Regions from separate parts of the Microbacterium sp. STRO-2N genome, predicted to be linked through region 3. Evidence: predicted binding sites of a transcription regulator. Region 3 holds the regulator's gene; each other region holds the start of a gene.

Region 1 (2,199 bases), 1.3 Mb from region 3:
CACGGCGGCGCTGCGTCCCGCGAGGAACACGTGCGGACGCATCGCAGTCGCGTAGGCCCGGATCTTCCGCTGCTCTCGGCGCCGCGCGATGTCGTCGATGGACAGATCCTGGTCGGGTTCGGGATCATCCAGCGACTGCCGCACGCCGTGGAACGGAGCATCCAAGTCGCTCGCTTGCAGCCGGCCGGATGACACGCCACGGGCGCGGGCGTCGGAGACGGAGAACGCGCTTCCGAGGCGCTCGGGCAGCGGTGTCGGACGAGCAGACATCCGTCGACGATGGCGTGCGCCGAGGTCGCCAGCGGTGCGCCATCCCGAATCTGTGAGCGCTGAACGTGAGACGTCGCTTGTGGAGGAGCCGCCGCCGAGGTGCTCGACGCGCCCGGTCCCGGGTTCGGGTGGCGCGACACGCGGAGTGGTGGGGTCGATTCCGCGTGTTGCGCCACTTGAAGTAGCGGTGGCGTGGGGTTCCCGCGTGGTCGTGGGGTGGTGCATGGTTCGGGTGGCGCGACACGCGGGGTGGTGGGGTCGATTCCGCGTGTTGCGCCACTTGAAGTAGCGGTGGCGTGGGGTTCCTGCGTGGTCGTGGGGTGGTGCATGGGTTCGGGTGGCGCGACACGCGGGGTAGTGGGGTCGATTCCGCGTGTTGTGCCACCTGAAGCCAGCAGCGGCGGCGGTGGGAGGGAGTGCGTGGCGCGGAATGGGTGGATGCGTTCGTCCACAGCGAACAGCGGACCTATTAGCACTCGCCCACCGAGAGTGCTAATCTGAGCGTAGTTGAGTCGAGTGGGCTCAACTCCATGACACAGAGAGGAGATATCCATGGCCACGTACGACCCGTTCCGTGACCTCGACCGCCTCGCGTCTAGTCTCTTCGACACGCGCCGCGGCCCGCGCCGCATGCCGATGGACCTCTACCGCGACGGCGACCACTACGTGCTGACCGCCGACCTGCCGGGCGTCGACCCGGGTTCGGTCGACATCGACGTCGACGGCCAGCTACTGACGATCCGCGCTGAGCGCACGCTCACCACGGGCGAAGGCGTCAAGTGGATCACGCGCGAGCGCGAGGCCGCGAGCTTCCTGCGGCAGCTCAACCTCGGCCAGGGCATCGACACCGACCGCATCTCTGCGAGCTACAACAACGGCGTGCTCAGCGTCACGATCCCGGTGAGCGAGCAGGCCAAGCCGCGCAAGATCGAGGTGACGGCAGAGAGCAGCGCTCCGACGATCCGGGCGCACGAGTCCAGCGAGACCCCGCAGCCGATCGAGCAGTAGCGATCGACCGCGAACGGATGCCTCGTCCCTCAGGGGACGGGGCATCCGTCGTTCATGCGGCGGACGCCCGGTCGCCCGTGAAATGACGGCGGCAGCGCGCCTGGTACGACTCGATGCCGCCGACCTGCTCGCGTGTCGGGACGTTCGGGTCGCCGGCGGCTCCTGCAGCGAGACGCTGATGGAATGCGGCATCCGCTCCGCACACCGCGCACACGGCCGTGAGTTTGAGCACGTCCTCGGCCATGGCCATGAGCGATGGCATCGGCTCGAACGGGCGGCCGTCGAACGTGACGCACAGGCCTGCGACGATGACGTTCAGCCCTCCGGCGACGAGTGCGCCCACGGCAGGGACGAGCCCCGCACCGAAGAACTGCGCCTCGTCGACCGCGACGAGGTCGAGCCCCCGATCCCGCACGTGCGACACCAGCTCATCGACGTCGGCCACCGACTGCGACTCGACGCTGAGCCCCGAGTGCGAGCTCACCTGCCCCGCGCCCCTTCGGTCGTCGAGTGCATGGCTGATGACGTCGACCGACAGGCCGGCGATGCGTGCGCGACGCACACGGCGCAGGAGCTCTTCGGACTTGCCGGCGAACATCGGTCCGGCGACGACCTGCAGCCGCGCCGGCGTAGGCGTATGCATGGCGCCCACCCTACGGCGCCCTAGGATCGAATGACCCGAAAACACGGGTCAGCACAACCGCTGGTGACGACGGATGCCGCGACCGGGGACCGGTCGGGGCGCCCGCGCAGGCATCCCGACGCCTCAGCAGCCGGGCTGCTTCTTGCGGAGCTTCGCGGTGAGCTCACGGAGCTGAGCCAGCTCGTGGTCGTCGAGCACCGACATCCGCTCGGCGATGGCCCTGCCGTGCGCGCTCGCGATGCGGCGGAACAGGCCGGCTCCGGCCTCCGTCGCCCTCA
Region 2 (2,199 bases), 760 kb from region 3:
CTGGGTCACGCGGCCCTCGATGGCGGCGGCGTCGCCGGCGCCCTCGACGATCGTGGTCTCGTCCTTGGTGACGATGACCTTGCGCGCACGGCCGAGCAGGTCGAGGGTGGCGTTCTCGAGCTTGAGACCGACCTCCTCGGTGATGACCTGGCCACCCGTGAGGATCGCGATGTCCTGCAGCTGCGCCTTGCGGCGGTCGCCGAAGCCGGGGGCCTTGACGGCGACCGACTTGAAGATGCCGCGGATCTTGTTGAGCACCAGCGTGGCCAGCGCCTCACCCTCGACGTCCTCGGCGATGATGACGAGCTCCTTGCCGTCCTGGATCACCTTGTCGACGACGGGCAGAAGGTCCTTGATGTTCGAGATCTTCTGGTTCGCGATGAGGATGTACGGGTCCTCGAAGACCGCCTCCTGGCGCTCCGGGTCCGTGACGAAGTAGGGGTTGATGTAGCCCTTGTCGAAGCGCATGCCCTCGGTGAGCTCGAGCTCGGTGCCGAAGGTCTGCGACTCCTCGACGGTGACGACGCCCTCCTTGCCCACCTTGTCGATGGCCTCGGCGATCAGCGCGCCGATCTCGGGGTCAGCGGCCGAGATCGAGGCGGTCGCAGCGATCTGCTCCTTGGACTCGACCTCCTTGGCGCTGGAGAGAAGCTCGGCGGTGATGGCGGCGACGGCCTTCTCGATGCCCTTCTTGAGCGAGATCGGGTCCGCGCCGGCCGCGACGTTGCGCAGGCCCTCGCGCACGAGCGCCTGGGCGAGCACGGTCGCGGTCGTGGTGCCGTCACCGGCGACGTCGTCGGTCTTCTTGGCGACCTCCTTGACGAGCTCCGCGCCGATCTTCTCGTACGGGTCGTCCAGCTCGATCTCCTTGGCGATCGAGACGCCGTCGTTCGTGATCGTGGGGGCGCCCCACTTCTTCTCGAGCACGACGTTGCGACCGCGCGGGCCGAGCGTCACCTTGACGGCGTCGGCGAGAGTGTTCAGGCCGCGCTCGAGACCACGGCGGGCCTCCTCGTCGAAAGCGATGATCTTTGCCATGTGTGTGTCGTCCCTCCGGAACGTTGGCTTTGGGTATTAGCACTCAACAATCACGAGTGCTAAATCATTCTGGCACTCGACCCTATCGAGTGCAAGCCGTGGGAGGGATGCCGAAACGCACCGAAACGGGACGCCTCCCGGCATCCCGTCTCATGATGGTGCGCTCAGACGACGCGCACGGACTCGGCCTGCGGACCCTTCTGCCCCGTCCCGAGAGTGAACTCGACCGTCTGGCCCTCTTCGAGGACGCGGAACCCGGTCATGTCGATGTTGGAGTAGTGGACGAACACGTCCCCGCCGTCGGCGACGGTGATGAAGCCGAATCCCTTCTCGGCGTTGAACCACTTCACGGTGCCCTGCGTCATGCGAATCTCCTGTTGCCGGCGGTACTCGGCTTCATGCTATTCAGGCCGACGCACGCCGCGTCCTGCATTCGTCACTTGTTGACACGCACGCACACAACTGTTTACCGGTCTGAAACACGCACCGGCGCTCCGCTACGGGGTCGGTGTCGGAGACGGGCCCGCGGCCGTCCGGTCGAGGCCTATCACGACGGTGAGCTGCTTCACCTCGGGCGACACCGGCTGGTACGCCTCGCTCTGCTCGATGGCGGCCCCGCCGATCACCCCGGCGAGCCCCGCGGCCGCCGCCTCGTCCTCGGGGTTGACGTAGAACACCGTGGTCTCGGGGAAGTCCTGCGACCCGGCGCCGCTCGCCAGCACGCTGTCGGGCGCCCATCCGGCGCCCACGATGATGTCCTTGGTCTGCGTCGCGAGACCCTCCTCGGGCGTCGCGTTGAGGATCTGCACCTGGTAGCTCGTGTCGACGACAGGGGTCACCTCGGGCTCGGGCGCCGCCGTCGGCGTGGGAGTCGGCACGAGGTCGATGCGACCTGAGGCCAGCAGCGTGCCGAAGATCCCGATCGCGATGAGGACGACCGTTGCGAGGGCCGCCCACAGCAGCACGACCCACCCGCGCATCCGCGGGTTCTCTGCGCGGTGCGCACCGACGCGATCCGTCTCGGGAAGGTCGTCGAAGCGATCCCGGGGAAAGGTCGATCTCGGCACTCGTCGATGCTACCGGGCGAAACCCGTGCGTCCCGTGAGCGCGGGATCAGCGCGCGTCGGCGGCCCGGCCGGCGCGTTCGCGCAGGCGCTCGTC
Region 3 (2,199 bases):
TCCGGCGCGGCGAGGTCGCCGCGCCCGACGACGACCTGCAGGCCGACATGTACGAGCTGGCCGACGACCTCCTCGCGCGGGCGGGATTCGGCTGGTATGAGGTGTCGAACTGGGCGCGCCGCGATGACCACCGCTCGCGGCACAACCTCGCGTACTGGAGGGGGACGGACTGGTGGGGCTTCGGCCCGGGCGCCCACAGCCACATCGCCGGCGTGCGGTTCTGGAACGTGAAGCATCCCGCGGCCTACGCCCAGCGGCTGGCGGCAGGGGAGTCGCCCGCCGCGGCAAGGGAGACGCCGGATGCCGCGGCCCGGGCGCTCGAGAGCGTGCTGCTGCGAACCCGCATCCGTGACGGTCTCCCGATCGCGGAGCTCACCGCCGCCGGGCGGCAGGCCGTGGCCGGGCTCATCGCGGACGGTCTCGTCGACGGCCCCGCGGCCGTGCGCGGCGGCCGCATCGTGCTGACGCGCCGCGGACGGCTGCTGGCGGACGCGGTGGTGCGAGCGCTCACCCCGTGACGCGCTCCCGCCTGATCAGGGACCGATCCGGTAGAATTGGCACTCAAGTCATGCGAGTGCCAGACGCTCTGGTGCCGGAAGCAGCGTGAGGAGGCGGGATGGTCAGCGAACGCGGACTCCAGGTGCTGCGGGCGATCGTCCAGGACTACGTCGACACGCGCGAGCCCGTCGGCAGCAAGGCGATCGTCGAGCGGCATGCCTTCGGCGTGTCGGCGGCGACGATCCGCAACGACATGGCGCTGCTGGAGGACGAGGACCTCATCGCCGCTCCGCACACGTCGTCGGGCCGTGTCCCCACCGACAAGGGCTACCGGGTGTTCGTCGACCACCTCGCCGAGCTCCGCCCGCTCAGTCCGGCGCAGCGCTCGGCCATCGCGTCCTTCCTCGACGGGTCGGGCGACCTCGACGACGTGCTCGCGCGCACCGTCCGTGCGCTGACGCAGCTCACCGGGCAGGTCGCGATCGTCCAGTATCCGTCGTTCGCACGCGCGAACGTCACTCACGTCGAGCTCGTCCAGCTCGGCGGCGGCCGCATGCTCGTCATCGTCGTGACCGACACCGGTCGCGTCTCGCAGCGCCTGACGCTCGTCGGCGATGAGTTCGACGAACCCGACCTCGCGCGCATGCGCGCCGAGCTCGGCACGATGCTGGTCGGCAGGCCCGTCCGCGACGGGCTGCAGCGGATCGAGGATCGCCTGGCGTCCGCGGTGGCCCCGGCGCCTGCGCACGTGCGCGCGACGGACGAGATCGTCCGAGCGGTGGCGGAGGAGCTCGAGGAGTTCCGCCAGGACCGGCTCGTCATGGCGGGGAGCGCGACGCTCGCCCGTCGCGAGGCGGACTTCCGCGGCAGCATCTACCCGCTGCTGGAGGCGATCGAGGAGCAGGTGACGATCCTCCGGCTGATGGGCGAGATGGTCGCCGACGAGCACGGCCTCGCGGCGAGCATCGGACGTGAGAACGAGCCGTTCGGCCTGGCCGAGGCATCCGTCGTCGCGAGCGACTACGACGCGACCGGATCGCGCGCTCGCGTGGGCGTCATGGGACCCACGCGCATGGACTACCCGACCAATCTCGCGGCGGTGCGAGCCGTCGCGCGCTATCTCACGCAGATGCTCGAGCAGGACGAGAGCACCCGCTGACGCGCTCGCGCACACACGATCCCGCGGCACGACCGCGGCAGGAAGGCGAAAGTGGCTGACCACTACGAGGTTCTCGGCGTCTCACGAGACGCCACCCCCGACGAGATCAAGAAGGCGTACCGGCGCCTGGCGCGGGAGCTCCACCCCGACGTCAATCCCGGCGAAGAGGCATCCGAGCGGTTCAAGCTCGTCACCCACGCGTACGACGTGCTGAGCGATCCCGACCAGCGCGCGCGCTACGACATGGGCGGCGGTGACTCGCCGTTCGGCGGGGCCGGCGGGTTCGGCGGCTTCAACGACATCTTCGAGACGTTCTTCGGCGCGGCCGGCGGCCGCAGCGGGCGTCCGCGCTCGCGTCGCGAGCGCGGACAGGACGCGCTCGTGCGCGTCACGCTCGAGCTCGCCGACGTCGTGTTCGGCGTGCACCGCGACATCGAGGTCGACACCGCGGTGCTCTGCGAGACCTGCCAGGGCTCGTGCTGCCAGCCGGGCACGACCCCGGTCACGTGCGACATCTGCCACGGCACGGGCCACGTGCAGCG
Region 4 (2,199 bases), 940 kb from region 3:
AGCACCCCGAGCATGACGGTGACGATCGGGTTGATGAAGTATCCGAGGCTCGTCTCGATCACGTGGCCGCTCAGCGCGCCCAGGATGAAGACCTGCCAGTTGATGTAGATGAGCACGCCCGCGAGCGCGGTCAGCCACAGCAGGCGCCGCTGGCGCATGATGGCGGCCAGCCGGCCCCACGAGCGGGTCACCGTCAGCAGCAGCGCGCAGAAGATCAGCGACAGCACGATGCGCCACGCCACCAGCTCGAACGGCTTGGTCGGTGCGAGCAGCAGGAAGTACAGGGGCAGGAAGCCCCACAGGAGGTACGCCGAGAAGGCGTAGACCCCGCCGAGCGAGCGCTCGCGCGCCGACTCGATGCCGGCGGCGGGCAGTGCGATCCCCGCCGTGGATGCCGCCGCCGCCGCGAGATCGTCGACGCCGTCCTCGGCGCGGTTCGAGGTCGGTTCGGGAGTCACCGATCCAGCCTAGGCCCGCGCACGCCTGCCGACGCGGTCGCCCCCGGGACTCGGGTGTCACGACGCGCCGCGACCTCGTGCCCGTAGCGGCAGCTCGTGACACCGGCACCGGAGCGGGGCCGGCGGTGCCGCCAGGCCCGGACACGACGAGAGGGCCGGATGCCTCGGCATCCGGCCCTCTCGTACGTGCGTTGCGCGACTCAGCGGACGACGACCGCCAGGACGTCGCGAGCCGACAGGACGAGGAATTCGTCGCCGCCGAACTTGACCTCGGTCCCGCCGTACTTGCTGTAGATCACGCGGTCGCCGACGGCGACGTCGAGCGGGATACGGTTGCCGTTGTCATCGATGCGGCCAGGGCCGACCGCCACGACCTCGCCCTCCTGGGGCTTCTCCTTGGCGGTGTCGGGGATGACCAGACCGCTGGACGTGGTCTGCTCGGCCTCGACCTGCTTGATGACGATGCGGTCCTCGAGCGGCTTGATGGAAACCGACACGGTCTACCTCTTCTTTCTTGAGACTAAGACTCGTTAGCACCCGCACACTGAGAGTGCTAATGGCAGTCTAGGCAACGCTCTGGCACTCTCGCAACGTGAGTGCCAAACCGGGCGAAAGACGGCCCCGCGAGAGGCTCGCACGAACTCCGGCATCGTGTATCAGGACGCCCCGCGGCAGGCTCTGCGGAATGTGGAGTCCGTCGAGAAGCACCCCCTCGCGCTGGCTCCATATCAGTGGTAGACAATCCGAAGAGGGACCCGTCCTGATCTTTGGGGGATTCGGACATGGCATTGAGCACTTATGTGCTCGCCGTCGACGTAGGGACTAGTCGTACCGCCGCATCGACCGCGCGAGTCACAGCCGTTGGGAACGTCGAGGTTGCCCGGTTCGCGCTGGGGCGCCATGCCGAGAGCGCACCGAGCGCCGTCTTCATCGGTCCGGACGAACTGCTTTTCGGCGAGGCCGCCGAAAGACGCGGTCTGGCACAGCCCGAGCGACTGGTTCGCGAGTTCAAGCGGCGTGTGGGGGACGACGTCCCCGTCGTCGTGGGCGGCCGCTCCCACCCGCCCGAGGAGCTCTTCGCCGGCATGGTCTCATGGGTCGTCGACGCGGTGGTCGAGCGCGAGGGCCGCCATCCCGAGTCGATCATCGCGACGGTCCCCGTGGCATGGGGCGACTACCGTCGCCGCCTCGTCTTCGACGCCCTCACGCGCGCGCTGTCCTGCCCGATCGAACTCATCAGCGAGCCGGTGGCCGCGGCGTGGCACTACGAGTCGACCTCCCCCCTCTCCGATGGGCAGGTGCTCGCCGTGTACGACCTGGGCGGGGGGACGTTCGACGTCGCTCTCGTCGGCAAGAACCACGACGGTGAGCTGGGTGCGATCGGCACTGCTGCGGGCATCGGCGACTTCGGCGGAGCGGACTTCGACGACCTCATTCTGCGACGCACGATCGCGGCGGCCGGCCATTCGGCCGCGGAACTCGCCGGTGCCCTCGATGCCCGAGTCGCCCTGGCCGCGCTGCGTCGCGAGTGCATCGAGGCGAAGGAGGCGCTGTCGTTCGACTCTGAGGCGGCGATCCCGGTCCTCCTCCCCGGCGGCGCGACGACGGTCCGCCTGACGCGAGCCGAGTTCGAAGAGCTGATCGAGCACGACATCGACAGAACGCTCAACGTGCTGCAGTCGACCCTCGAAAGCGCCGGCATCGGTCGTCGCCTCGAAGCCATCCTGCTGACGGGCGGTTC

The links. The regulator HrcA, encoded in region 3, represses chaperone genes, less so after heat shock. The targets are predictions, from matches to a motif close to TTNGCACTCGNNNNNNNCGAGTGCNAA.
Region 1: a site for HrcA is predicted at 740-766, ahead of AC3ANN_RS02645 (Hsp20/alpha crystallin family protein). Genes of this name have one in related genera too.
Region 2: a site for HrcA is predicted at 1,075-1,101, ahead of groL (chaperonin GroEL). Genes of this name have one in related genera too.
Region 4: a site for HrcA is predicted at 1,035-1,061, ahead of groES (co-chaperone GroES). Genes of this name have one in related genera too.

What each region holds. Positions count from the first base shown of each region.
Region 1 is NZ_CM173223.1:632,454-634,652, forward strand. It holds gene AC3ANN_RS02640 (hypothetical protein) at 1-270, opposite strand, end outside; gene AC3ANN_RS02645 (Hsp20/alpha crystallin family protein) at 823-1,278, shown strand; gene AC3ANN_RS02650 (thymidine kinase) at 1,331-1,921, opposite strand; gene AC3ANN_RS02655 (MarR family winged helix-turn-helix transcriptional regulator) at 2,045-2,199, opposite strand, start outside.
Region 2 is NZ_CM173223.1:1,141,467-1,143,665, reverse strand. It holds gene groL (chaperonin GroEL) at 1-1,038, opposite strand, end outside; gene AC3ANN_RS05190 (cold-shock protein) at 1,203-1,403, opposite strand; gene AC3ANN_RS05185 (LytR C-terminal domain-containing protein) at 1,536-2,105, opposite strand; gene AC3ANN_RS05180 (DUF3263 domain-containing protein) at 2,152-2,199, opposite strand, start outside.
Region 3 is NZ_CM173223.1:1,905,994-1,908,192, reverse strand. It holds gene hemW (radical SAM family heme chaperone HemW) at 1-518, shown strand, start outside; gene hrcA (heat-inducible transcriptional repressor HrcA) at 617-1,657, shown strand; gene dnaJ (molecular chaperone DnaJ) at 1,709-2,199, shown strand, end outside.
Region 4 is NZ_CM173223.1:2,843,298-2,845,496, forward strand. It holds gene rarD (EamA family transporter RarD) at 1-374, opposite strand, end outside; gene groES (co-chaperone GroES) at 659-955, opposite strand; gene AC3ANN_RS13245 (Hsp70 family protein) at 1,241-2,199, shown strand, end outside.